DNA from 2 places in the Shewanella sp. SM69 genome. Region 2 is predicted to be linked to the other one. Evidence: predicted binding sites of a transcription regulator. Region 2 holds the regulator's gene; the other holds the start of a gene.
What was found. Region 2 encodes MetJ, which represses methionine synthesis genes. Its sites were predicted from a motif close to TAGACGTCTAGACGTCTA; they were not measured.
Positions count from the first base shown of each region.

Region 1: the regulator MetJ is predicted to act here: its motif matches at 3,621-3,638, upstream of serA (phosphoglycerate dehydrogenase).

Region 1 is NZ_JAKKRV010000021.1:22,584-29,567, reverse strand. It holds gene L5M37_RS21025 (curlin) at 1-209, shown strand, start outside; gene L5M37_RS21020 (curlin) at 224-1,729, shown strand; gene L5M37_RS21015 (helix-turn-helix transcriptional regulator) at 1,904-2,569, opposite strand; gene L5M37_RS21010 (DUF2238 domain-containing protein) at 2,964-3,572, opposite strand; gene serA (phosphoglycerate dehydrogenase) at 3,727-4,956, shown strand; gene ygfZ (tRNA-modifying protein YgfZ) at 5,111-6,073, shown strand; gene L5M37_RS20995 (two-component system response regulator) at 6,162-6,984, opposite strand, start outside.
Region 2 is NZ_JAKKRV010000008.1:165,490-172,473, reverse strand. It holds gene phsA (thiosulfate reductase PhsA) at 1-292, shown strand, start outside; gene L5M37_RS12915 (4Fe-4S dicluster domain-containing protein) at 305-871, shown strand; gene nrfD (NrfD/PsrC family molybdoenzyme membrane anchor subunit) at 874-1,821, shown strand; gene L5M37_RS12905 (sulfite exporter TauE/SafE family protein) at 1,927-2,670, opposite strand; gene metJ (met regulon transcriptional regulator MetJ) at 2,805-3,119, opposite strand; gene metB (cystathionine gamma-synthase) at 3,332-4,495, shown strand; gene L5M37_RS12890 (bifunctional aspartate kinase/homoserine dehydrogenase II) at 4,507-6,900, shown strand.

The DNA of each region.
Region 1 (6,984 bases), on a different contig from region 2:
TAACACAAGTGGGCAATGATAACGATGCGCTAATCACACAGATTGGTTCAAACAATGAAGTCCAGCTACTGCAAGTCGGCGGTCAAAATACGGCTTCAGTGACACAAATTGGCAATGACAATCTCGTGCAACTGAACCAACTAGGAAGCGGCAACTTTTCGATTCAACAGATTGCGGACGGTGCTGCAATCTCAATAACTCAATATTAAACAGGGAGCGTCACATGAAATCACAAGCTAAAAAATCACTTATTGCTTTGGCCATTGCAACAGGTTTAAGCGGTCAAGCTTTTGCTGCCAGTACAGTGAGCGAAATTAGCGTAGTACAGTCAGGCCAAGCCCAAGACACTTTAGTCTCACAAACGGGTGGCCTTAACGCTGCTGCGGTTGTGCAAACAGGTACAGATCAAACCGCAACTGTCATCCAAGACGGTGTGTGGCATGAAGCGGCTATTAATTCAACGGGTGATGATAACAAGGTCCAAATAACGCAACAAGTTGACTGGCATGTGGCAAGTGCAAATGTTGTAGGTGACAACAACAATGTAAATGTGTCGCAAGATGGTTTCTTTAACCAAAGCAGTAGCGATGTTACTGGCAACGATAACACGGTATTCGTTAACCAATTAGGCGAAGTCAACGAAAGCCAAGTTGAAATCTCTGGCGCTGAAAACAGCGTGTTTGTTGAGCAAGAAGGCGACGCAAACTTTGCAGTTTTTCGCGTTGAAGGCAGCAACAACGACGGTAAAATCACACAAATCGGTGACAACAACCAAGCAGGTTTAATCGCTCTCGACTTAACCGCTAACGTGGGTAACAACAACGACGTTTCTGTTAATCAAGCGGGTAACAATAACTTTGGCGCAGCGAAAGGTATTGCAGGTAATGACAACACAGTAGACATGGTCCAAAAAGGTGATAACCATGTTGGCTTCGTTTACGCACTGGCCGGCAGCGACAACGATATTTCAATGGATCAAAAAGGTAACGGCAACACGGCTTATCTTGCGATGACTACGGGTGATGACAACAGTGTCGATATTACCCAAAATGGCAGCGGCAACACTATCGGTGATACTTTAGTGGCAGATATCCAAGGTGATGATAACGATATTACTATCACTCAAAAAGGCGATGTCAACGGTGCGGAGTTCCAAGTATGGGGCGATAGCAACGACGTTGACTTGAAACAAAAAGGCGATGCGAACTTCGCGACCTTTGGTGCATACGGCACAGATAACGACTTCGATTTATCTTCTAAAGGCGATAACAACGAAATCATTGCCTTCGCTGATGGTGAAGATAACAGTATTGAAGTTAGCCAAGAAGGCGATGAGAACTTTGCTTATGTAGATGCCGTGGGTAGCAATAACGAAGTTGATGTTGAGCAAGATGGCGCTGAGAACGAAACATTGATTTCTGTTGCTGGCAACAACAATGCCGATGTCAGCGCACTTCAAAGTGGCGATCTTAACGTTATTGACCTGATTATTGAAGGTGATGAAAACACCGCGCAAATTACTCAATCAGGTAACGGTAACTGGGTAGGCGGCGATAACGACACTTCATTTGCTTCAAATTCATTTGGCGTTAGCGGTGACAATAACAGCCTGTCAATCACTCAAACGGGTAATGACAACTTAGTGTTAGGTTCTCAAGCGGGCACTAACAACAGCATCAACGTGAACCAATCAGGCAATATGAACGTTGCCACTGTAGTGCAATACTAGTCAATACTGTTAAACCACCACAGCTAAACTCTTTAGTGGTGGTTTATAAAAAGGGTGTTAAACAAAAAGCGGGAATGTTTAAATAAACATTCCCGCTTTTCTATGTTGATATGCCAGTAATCATTAACATTAACCACTCAAAGCGAAAAGCTAACGACCAATATCTTTAACTGACTAACTGCACAGCTCAAAGTGAGTTTGATAGGTTTGCGCCCAACGTAAAAGCTCAACCCGATTACGAGACTGGGTCTTGCGGAAAATAGAGGAAATATGCGCCTTCACTGTATGTTCGCTGATACATAACCTATGAGCGATTTCTTTATTTCTCGCACCACTCGATACGAATTGAATGATAGTGCGTTCACGGGATGTCAGCATCTGCAGCATAGCCACAGTATCAGAGGGTATTTCATTATTACCTTCTAACTTTTGTACGACACGGCGAAACATTTTGCTTAGCAAAGTTCTATCGTACCAAAGTTCCTCTGCCACCATTTTACGTAAACCCGTTAACATCAGATCCATACGTTGATCGGCAAATAAAATGCCTCGAATGCCGAGTAACATTGCAGATTCTTGGTCTAAGGAGTCTCGCTCAACTTGATACAGCGCCACAGGAAAATGTGACACTAATCGCGAAGCTAACAGAGGTATCCCTTTGTTATCTAATGCTGAACCTTTTTGGGTGATCAGATAAAAACTACGGCGACTCTTGTCTAAATCCAGTTCAGCCGCATGCTTTACTATACGCGTTTTCAAACCTATGGATTCAGCGAGTAACGCTAAATGACATGGCGCGGCCATTTGGTGTAAAAAAACCAATTCATTAATTGTGCTCAATGACTCTCCTCCCTGAAAAGTATTCTCTATTGCAAAATGGTATGTTTGACTCGTCTTTTTAGTTAGATTTTTCAACATTCCATTAACCTAGTTAATTCTGACTAGTTAACGATTGAAAAACATCACCCAAATGTACTATTCCCTGTTTAATGCTAGTAGGTTCGACTAACTCACCACAATAAAATGGAATAACAGTCAAAAATACCGTTTTACTTGGCCAACGCCCAGCACCTAATACTTTCCAACTATGACGTTATCAACCCAAAGTTGCAACACAAAGAAAACACAATAACAACACTAAAGTATGACAACTCAATGTCATCACACTCACACCATATATTTCAGGGAAGAAAGTCTTACAACTCGAACAGAGAGCATCACCCACTTTTAGCCGCTAAATCCTCTGCTTGAGTCTCGCGATTTGTTTATCTTGAAAACGAGACAGTAAAGCTAACGCGACAATTGCACCAATGAGGGCAAGAAACATGTCAGATTGGGTATCCCATACATAGCCTTGAGTCCCTAAAAAGGCTTCAGCCCCTTCGCCAGTTGCCACGGCAACCCACCATTCGATCAGTTCATAAAACGCCGAAAAAGCGAGCACAAAACAAGTGGCAAGAAACGCACACCAAGCCCCAGGTTTGACAGCTTGATTACGCAACATAATTTCACGGGCAAGCATGGCTGGGATAAAACCTTGCGCAAAATGACCTACTTTATCGTAATTATTACGTTCTGAACCCATCCAATCGGCAATCATGTCGAATAACGGCACTTCAGCGTAAGTATAATGAGCACCTACAAACAACACACAGCAGTGTATTAAGACGAGAAAATACACTAGAGGTGTTAGTGGAAAACGTTTGCGAGTAAAGAATAAAATCGGTACAGCAATCAATGCAGGTAAGGCTTCGAGCCACCATGTGAAAGGATCTGCGGGTTTTATCGCCGACCACACCAAAACTGAGAGGTAAATACCGCACCATGCGATTTTGTTATTCAATGTTTCTTCCTCTTATGCGATATTGTTCTAAATTTAGAATATTAACTTTAGCCATCTAGCCCTCCACACTGAGCAAAAAAAGTGCTACTTTGGTGGGTGAAGGTTGTGAGCATATCATAAGAAACATTTCTATTAATTAGAGGGTACCCATATCATGGCGAAACATTCGCTGGACAAGGATAAGATCAAGATCCTGCTGTTGGAAGGCGTCCACCAATCTGCGGTCGATGTATTTGAACGTGCGGGATACACCAATATCGAATACCACAAAGCTTCCTTAAGCGATGAAGCCTTACTTGAGTCCATTAAAGATGCGCATTTTGTGGGACTTCGTTCGCGTACCCAATTAACTGCAGAGGTGCTGAAACGTGCCGAGAAGTTAATCGCGATAGGATGTTTCTGTATTGGAACCAACCAAGTTGACCTTGCCACCGCCGAATCCCTTGGTATCCCAGTATTTAACGCTCCCTTCTCAAACACTCGCAGTGTTGCAGAACTCGTGATTGGCGAGATCATTATGTTGATGCGGGGTATCCCTGAACGCAACGCTATCGCTCACCGTGGCGGCTGGATGAAAACCGCAGCGGGCAGCTATGAAGTGCGTGGTAAAACCTTAGGTGTGATTGGTTACGGCCATATTGGTACTCAGCTTGGCATTCTGGCGGAAACCTTAGGTATGCGCGTCGTGTTCTTCGATATCGAAGACAAACTGCCGCTAGGTAACGCACAACAAGTCCATTCGTTGGAACTCCTATTAGCACAAGCTGATGTGGTTAGCTTACATGTCCCTGAAACTCCACAAACAAAAGACATGATAGGCGCTGCCGAGTTTGCAGCAATGAAAAAGGGCAGCATCTTTATCAACGCATCACGCGGTACTGTAGTCGATATTGAAGCTTTAACCGTTGCGTTAAAAGAACGTCACCTCGCAGGTGCAGCAATCGATGTATTCCCCGTTGAGCCACAATCGAATGACGATGAATTTATCAGTCCTCTACGCGGTTTAGACAATGTTCTCCTCACACCGCACGTCGGCGGTAGCACGGCCGAAGCCCAAGAAAACATTGGTATCGAAGTCGCGGGTAAGCTCGCTAAATACTCAGACAACGGCTCAACCGTTTCTGCGGTTAACTTCCCTGAAGTGTCATTACCAACACATAAAGGCACCTCGCGCTTGCTGCATATTCACCAAAACCGTCCGGGTGTGTTGATCAAGATCAACCAAGCCTTCTCGGAAAAAGGCATCAACATCGCCGCCCAATATTTGCAGACCACCGCAGAAATTGGTTATGTCGTGATGGAAGTAGACACAACTCAAGCGGAAGAAGCCTTAGTTGAACTCAAAGCCATTGAAGGTACATTGCGTACTCGCGTGCTGTTTTAAACTTTAAACTCCACTCGCTTTAAGCCTATCGACTAAAGCACACATATTAAGGCGCACAGATCATTCACAGATATGTGCGCCTTATGCTTTTGAGCCAACTGGAATTCCGTTACAATCTAGCCTCTCACATCGTCTTCATTTTCAGGATCTCGCTATGACTATTTCAGTTTCTACGCCCCATTGGGATCTGGACGCTACCTTGCCTCCACTTATGCTTGCCAACTTATCTCATTTGGGCCTCATCAAAGTCGTTGGAGAACAAGGCCGCAGTTTTATCCATGGCCAAGTGACCACAGACATCAGCTCATTGGCCACAGATCAATGGCGCTGGGGCGCCCATTGCGATCCTAAAGGTAAAATGCTGGCCAGTTTCAGAACCTTTGCCATTCAAGATGCACTCTTTATGTTGATGCCAAAGGATGCCATCGAAGTCGATTTACCCCAGTTACAAAAATATGCCGTTTTTAGTAAAGCCACCCTAAGCAATGCATCCGCTGAGTGGACTCTGCTCGGGGTTGCCGGTGAACAGGCAAGCCAATTCGTGAACAAACATTTTGGTGACATTCAGAAAGAGCTCACACTCATTGAAAACGGTGCGATTTTAAAAGACGCTGAATGTTTTATTTTAGTATTAACACCAGATGCCGCAGCGGCTTTAGTTGCGCAATCGGAACTGAGTGTATTTGACGCCAGTGCATGGCAAGCGTTAGAGATTGCAGCGGGTTACCCCAACCTTGCCGCCAGCCATGCCAGTCAGTACGTACCGCAGATGTGTAATCTACAAGCGGTTAACGGTATCAGCTTCAATAAGGGCTGTTACATGGGACAAGAAACCATAGCGCGAATGAAATATCGCGGTGGTAATAAACGCGCCCTGTATATTTTGCGCGGCCACACTAGTCTTCAAATCACCCTAGCATCAGGCCTCGAAATCGCGATGGAAGACAGTTTTCGCCGTGGTGGCCAAATCATTGAGTTTGTGCAGCGTGGCAATCAAGTCTTGTTAACCGCCGTACTTCCTAATGACACGGCTAATGATACTCAGCTGCGTTTTGCCGACGATGAACAATCACATTTAACGATCCAAGCCCTGCCCTACTCATTAGATGAAGCATAATACTTTGATTTAATATGATTAGTATAAAATATTGAAGCAGAATAAAGGCGCCAATGGCGCCTTTACCTTAGTCAATGCACTTCGAGCATCAATTTTCTAAATAAGTATCTCGAATGGCAATTGCTTCTGGCAGGATTTGCTTGAACTCCTCCACCAGCTTAGGATCGAAATGTTTTCCCGCTTGATTTTCAAATAACTCCATAGTTGCTTCAATCGTCCAAGCCTGCTTGTAAGGCCGTTGTGAAGTCAGCGCATCGAACACATCTGCAATCGCGGTGATACGCCCTTCAAGGGGAATTTCTTCACCTACCAAGCCATTGGGGTAACCTGAACCATCCCACTTCTCATGGTGAGTTAAGGCGATACGACGGGCCATTTGCAATAACGGATCGCTATGTTCACCAATAATTTCTGCACCTATGGCGGCGTGCTGCTGCATAATTTCCCATTCCTGCGCATCAAGTTTCCCAGGCTTTTTCAGCACAGCATCGGGCGTACCGATTTTACCAATATCGTGCATAGGCGCCGCATTAAAAATCAAGTCACAAAAGGTCGTCGGTAAGCCGAGCTTTACCGCTAATATGCGGGCGTAATGGCTCATACGCACAACATGTAGACCCGTCTCGTTGTCCTTGTATTCAGCAGCACGGCCAAGACGACGGATAATCTCGAAGCGGGTTTCTTCTAATTCGTGAGTACGAACTTTAACTTGTTGTTCGAGTAGACGTTTTTGATCATAGAGCGCAAGATGCGTTTTAACCCGCGCTTTAACGACAGGCGCACTGACAGGCTTAGTAATATAATCCACCGCGCCCAATGCAAAACCTTGGGCTTCATCAGCAATTTCAGATAAGGCGGTCACGAAGATCACCGGAATATGGCTGGTCAGCGGCTCTTGCTTTAGCAGCTTG
Region 2 (6,984 bases):
GTCGGATAACGCTGTGTGGGTTCACCCCGTCACTGCGGGCAAATTAGGGATCAGCAATGGCGACCCAATCCGCCTCACCAGCAGTGTTGGCACAGAAGAAGGCCATGCCTTAGTCACGCCGGGCATTCGCCAAGATACTGTATTTGCTTATATGGGCTTTGGTTCTAAAAACAAAGAGTTGGTCAGAGCAACGGGCAAAGGTATCCACTGCGGTAACTTACTGCCGCACGTTACTGCTCCTGTGTGTGGCATGACAGTGCACACCACGGGCGTCACGCTGGCAAAGCGCTAATCGGAGGCTTAAATGAATAAACGATATGTAATGGTGCACGACGAGAACAAGTGCATCGGCTGCCAAGCCTGTAACGTGGCGTGTCGCAGTGAAAATGGCGTACCCGAAGGCGTTACTCGTCTGCAAGTGCGTGTGGAAGGCCCCTTTGGTGAGATGCCCAATCTGCATTTCAAATATCACAGGGTATCTTGCCAGCAATGTGAAGATGCACCCTGCGTTAAAGTGTGCCCAACAGGCGCGGCCTATGTGGGTGAAGACGGCATTATCTCTATCCATACCGAGAAGTGTGTCGGCTGTATGTACTGTGTGGCAGCGTGCCCTTATAAAGTGCGCTTTATGAACCCAGAAACCAAGGCGGCGGATAAGTGTAACTTCTGTAAAGACAGTCGTTTAGCACGGGGCGAAGAGCCAGCGTGTGTGACTGTGTGTCCAACCGATGCCTTAGTGTTTGGCGATGCTAATGATCCGCTGAGTGACGTGGCTATCATGCTCAACACTAAAATCACATACCAAGATAAAACCCATTTAGGCACTAAACCTAGGGTATATCGCGTTCCTACCAAGAGAGGGGGGATTTGATTATGAACAATACTTGGGGCGACATGGCGCAATATGATCCTGTCACTTGGCACTGGGTCATCGCCGTTTACCTGTTTATGGCGGGGTTATCCGCGGGCAGTTTATTGATTGGCATTGGTTTACGCTGGGCGAATAAGGAACTCAGCACCGGAGCCGAAAGCAGCATTCTTAAGGCGGCCGCCATTATTGGACCTGTGGCGATTAGCTTAGGTTTAGCCTGCTTAGTGTTTGATTTAACCAAACCCTTCCACTTCTGGTTGATCTTAATTCACTATAACTTCCAGTCTGTGATGGCCATTGGGGTGCTGGCGCTGCTGGCGTATTCTCCCTTAGCCTTTGCGTACGCCATTATTGTGCTGCGGGATGACTTACCAAAATGGGGGTTGGGTTTCCTAGCGCCTATCGCTAAGTTACTTATGCCATTTCGAAAGCTGATTGAAGTATTGTTGTTTGTCCTCGCCATTGGCGTAGGGGCTTACACTGGCTTCTTAATTTCGGCGATGAATGCTTACCCTATGCTCAACACTGCGGTACTGCCTGCGCTGTTTTTAGTGTCGGGTTTATCGGCGGGCGCTGCGGCAAACGCGGTACTGGCACTCTTGTTATTTAAAACTGACAGCCACGATAAAACTTTAGTCAAGATGCACGGTTTAGAGTTGCCTGTGATGGCGATTGAAATCTTGTTCCTGTTCATGTTGTTCTGCGCCTTGTACTTCAAGGGCGGCGCGGCGGCTGCGGCCTTAGCATCGTTAACCTCTGGGCTATGGGCAAGCGTGTTCTGGATAGGCGTTGTCGGTATCGGCTTTGGTATTCCATTGCTGTTCATGTTGTTACCAGCCGCTACTCGCCACACTAAGGGCGCGATGATCATGGTGGCTTGTGCGAGCTTAACGGGCGTACTCGCTCTAAGACACTTTATTGTGTACGCAGGGCAAAGCTATTTAAGCTGAGTGTAAGCTGGCTTTACATATTGATAGATAAAGAAAAAGCACTGGCAATGTCAGTGCTTTTTATTGTTTGAGTTTTGAGAAGGTTTGCCAGTACAAGCAGAGCGCTTATTGGGGCAATAACTCGATAACCGACTTCACCGTTAGCACTAAGGCGCTGATACTGCACAGGACTAATGTCGCCATTTTAGTCTTGTCTTTATCGACACTGCCCACCAATCGCCCCGCGACTAAATACCCTAAAAGCACAGAAGGTAGCAACATCAACGACAGCCACAGGTGCTTCAATTCTAATAAGCCAGTGATCGCCAGAATGACCATAGCTATGGTGGAGCTAAAAATGAAGAAGGCCGACAGGGCGGCGCGAAACTGCGAAGCGTCTTTGCCTGACAATAGAATCGCCATCGGCGGGCCACCAATAGCGGCAATATTGCCGAAGATCCCTGAAACCACGCCCGCACCGAAGAGGGTTTTCTTATTCACTGGCAGGCTGAATTTATACAGGCTGAGGATCACTGCGACAGTCACAATGGCGGCGATGGATAAACCGAGTATAGGTTGAGGCGCAAACAGCAATAAACTCGCGCCGATAAAACCGCCGGGCACGCGACCTAGGAGCGCATATTGCAAGCCATTGAATTCTAAGTGACCTCGTTCACGCACTAAGGTCAGCAGGGCGATGGAGAAACCCATAGCAATAACAGGCGCAGGTACAAGTTGTGGATCGACGATATACAGCAAAGGACTGGCGACAACCGCAAGCCCAAACCCAATCAGACTTTGGGTTAAGGCGCCCAGAAACACGACCAGCGAGGCTAAGGCGAGTGTCTGTGGATCTATCATAGAAAACATAGGATTTCCTATATCCCAAACCAACTCAAGATGGTGAAATTTAAAGTTTGAAGTCGCTTGGGTATAAACAAAAAGGGATCGTTAACGATCCCTATTGATGAGCACTGTGATATGACTTTGAAAGCGACGAGTCGCTATTCCATGTCTTCCCACTCTATTCCCATTTGATCCATCAACAACTTGGCTTCGGCGGGAATGCTGTCTGGGTTATCTTTTGACAGATCTTCATCGTTGGGCAATGGCTGGCCAGTGTAGGCGTGCAAAAATGCCTCACACAACAGCTCGCTGTTGGTGGCGTGACGCAAATTATTGACCTGACGACGAGTACGTTCGTCCGTGAGGACCTTAAGCACTTTGAGCGGAATAGACACAGTAATTTTTTTTACTTGTTCATTCTTCTTGCCATGTTCAGCATAGGGGCTGATGTATTCCCCATTCCATTCAGTCATTGACTCACCTGTTATAACGCTAAATTCGGGGCAGATTTTAAACCCTTACAAAGAACAGTCAAATTATTGCTACTATTTCTTTGTGATTGCAAACAGATTTCTTTATGTTCAGACGTCTAAACGTCTTCACGCCTATTGACGATGGCGTTGGGCTTAGGTACATTTAGACGTCCAGACATCTCTATCAGTCTACCGAATTTAGGAGTCCCCCCATGGCAGAGCGTCAATTAGCCACACTGGCAGTGCGTCAGGGTATCGAAAGCGATACTCAATATGGCGCAGTTGTGCCACCGATTTATTTGTCGACTAATTACGCCTTCGATGGTCATAAAAATCCCCGCGAATTCGATTACAGTCGTTCAGGCAACCCAACGCGCTGCATTTTAGGCGAAGCATTAGCCCAATTAGAAAAGGGCGCCACTGGCATAGTGACGTGCACTGGCATGGCGGCCATCACCTTAGTGACGACTTTGCTCGGCCCCGATGACCTATTAGTTGTGCCCCATGATTGCTATGGTGGTTCCTACCGTTTATTTACCAACTTGGCGAAGAAAGGCCAGTTTAAGCTCATTGTGGTCGACCAAACCGACAACCAAGCGTTAGCCGCCGCCATTGCGCAGAATCCTAAGATTGTGTGGCTCGAAACCCCATCGAACCCGTTATTGCGTGTGGTAGATATCGAAGCCATTGCTAAGGCGAGCCATGAGGTCGGCGCGCTGGTGGTGGTCGATAACACCTTTTTATCGCCGATATTGCAACAACCCCTATTGTTAGGCGCGGATATCGTTATCCACTCCACCACTAAATATATCAATGGTCATAGCGATGTGGTCGGCGGCGCTGTGGTCGCCAAAGACGCGCAAATCGGCGAAAGCTTACATTGGTGGTCGAACACTCTAGGCTTAACGGGGTCAGCCTTTGACAGTTATCTGACCCTGCGCGGCCTACGTACCTTAGCGGTGCGTATTCGCGAGCATCAAACCAATGCCCAGCGTATTATTGAGGTATTAACGCAAAGCCCTGTGGTGAGCAAAGTCTATTATCCCGGTCTTGCGGATCACCCAGGTCATGCCATTGCGGCCAAGCAACAACAGGGCTTTGGCGCTATGCTGAGTTTTGAGCTCAAAGGCGGTGAGGCCGAAGTCGTGGCCTTTTTAGGTGCACTCAGCTTATTTAGTGTGGCGGAAAGTTTAGGTGGCGTCGAAAGTTTAGTGGCAGTGCCCGCCACTATGACCCACAGAGCCATGGAGCCGCAAGCGCGCTTCGAGGCTGGTATTAAGGACACCCTATTGCGTCTATCGGTGGGTATTGAAGATGCCGCCGATTTAGTTGCAGATATTCAAGCAGGATTAGCCGCCGTTGCGGCTTGTCAGTAGAGGAATAATAGATGGCACGTTGTCACTTACATAAATTTGGTGGCTCCAGTTTAGCGGATGCCGATTGTTATCGCCGAGTCGCCCATATCCTGTTAACCCACGGTCATAGTGATGATCTCGTTGTGGTCTCTGCGGCGGGTAAAAGCACGAATTTCCTGTATAAATTATTAGCGCTGCGTGATGCGGGTCAGCTATGGCAAGAAGAGTTACAAGTGCTGATCAGCTACCAACAGGGGTTGATTGAGCAGTTGTTGTCGAATGAACAAGCCCGCGATCTGCGTGAGCGTTTGGCCACAGATAAAGCGCAACTCATCAGCTTGTTGTCCTTAGACGAGCGCAACGAATATCAAATCAACCATGTGGTGAGCTTTGGCGAACGTTGGTCGGCACGTTTAATGGCGGCGCTGCTGCGCGAATCTGGCGTGGCGGCAAGCCATGTGGATGCCTGTTCAATTTTAGTGGCCGATGAAGCCGCTGTGCCGCAAATTCGGGTACAAGAATCCCGCGCTAAAGTACAAGCCCTATTAGCCGCCCACCCAAATGAACGCTTAGTGATCACAGGTTTTATCTGTGCTAACGAGCGTGGCGATACCCTATTACTTGGCCGTAATGGTTCAGATTTTAGTGCCAGCCTGATTGCCAGCCTTGCCGATATCGAGCGCGTGACCATTTGGACCGATGTGGAAGGGGTGTTCAACGCCGATCCTAATAAAATCAACGATGCCAAGTTACTGAAAAGCATGTCACTTGCCGAAGCCGATCGCCTAGCGCGTTTAGGCTCGCCAGTATTGCATTCGCGCACTTTGCAGCCGTTATTCAATACCGAAGTGAGCTTAGCTGTGCGTTCAAGTTATGCGTCCCACACTGACTTTACCTTGATCGCTCCCCACAGTTCGTCGGCGAGCGCGCCTGTGGTGACTAACCTCAATGCTGTTGTCCTGTTCGGCTTTAAACTCACGGGTGAGTTAACTCGTTTATTAGATTTATTGATTGCCGCGGGTTTAACGCCATTGGCCCATTGGACCTCTGCCCATCAAAGGGTTGAACTTGCCTATACCGCTGAGAATCAAAAACAAGTTCAAAGATTACTCGATGCCGAGGCAGAAGCATTAGGGATCAGCGAGCAGCAGATCAACACAGATTTTGGTTTAGTCGCATTAGTGAGTGCCGACGCCGAACATTATCGCCGCAGCTTCGCGCGTTTACTGAGCCGTGATGCTAAACCTTTGTTCAGTGGCGATTTAAGTTTAGTGACGTTAGTGCCCCAGTCACAGGTGAATCTGTTAACCCAAAAAGTTCACCGTCGCTGCGCTGGCCCGCGTAAACGCATTGGTGTCCTGTTGCTCGGTGTGGGTAATATCGGTGAGGCATGGATCGATCTGTTTAAGTCGGTTTCGCCATCACTGGACCATGAACTCGAAGCCAGTGTTGAGTTAGTCGGTTTAGTCAGTTCGAGTAAAGCTTTGATTAAATCCACTGGGATTAATCTTGCTGCGTGGCAAACAGAGTTTAATACTGAAGCAACGCCTTGGCAGTATGAACATTTATTCGAGCAATTAGAGCAAGTTAACTGCGATGAGCTGGTGGCCTTAGATATCAGTGCCAGCGCCAGTTTGACGCTGCAATATCCAGAGCTATTCGAGCGTGGCATCCATGTGGTGAGCGCGAATAAACTTGCGGGCTCGGGTCCACTGCCTTTCTATCGAGAGTTAAAGCAGCAACTGGGTAATCGTCGTTTGTTTTGGCGCTATAACGCCAGCTGTGGCGCAGGTTTACCTATCCAACATGCGCTGAATGATTTGCGTAACAGCGGTGATAGTGTTGAAGCGGTAGGCGGGATTTTCTCTGGCACCTTGTGTTGGTTATTTGAGAAATACGATACCAGCAAGCCATTTTCAGAATTAGTGATTGAAGCCAGAGGCTTAGGTATTACTGAACCTGATCCCCGCGACGATCTCTCCGGCCGAGATATGCAGCGTAAACTGCTTATTTTGGCCCGTGAAATTGGCCTTGAAATCGAGCTCGAAGATATTGAACTGCGCTCACTCGTACCAGCCGCTTTGGCGGATATTCCCTTAGATCAATTTCTCACCCGCATTGCCGAGTTAGATGCCGATCTGCTGCAACAGTATGGTGCGGCGGCGGAGCAAAATAAGGTGCTTAGATATGTGGCATCCTTAGACAACAGCGGTCCAGAGCTTAAGGCCGAAGTGGGCTTGCAGTGGATCGATACTCATCACCCTTACGCCAACTTAACCCCTGGTGATAATGTGTTTGTGATCCGCAGTGTCTTCTACCAAGGTAATCCGCTGATCATCCGTGGACCGGGCGCTGGACGCGAAGTGACCGCTGCGGCGGTGCAGTCGGATCTGACTCAGATCTGTCGCGATCTGCTGCAGGAATAACGCGATATCAAGCCTCTTAAAGGACTCATTCGAGTCCTTTTTTATTGGCTAGAATAAATCTATCGAATTAACCGAGATTAAATG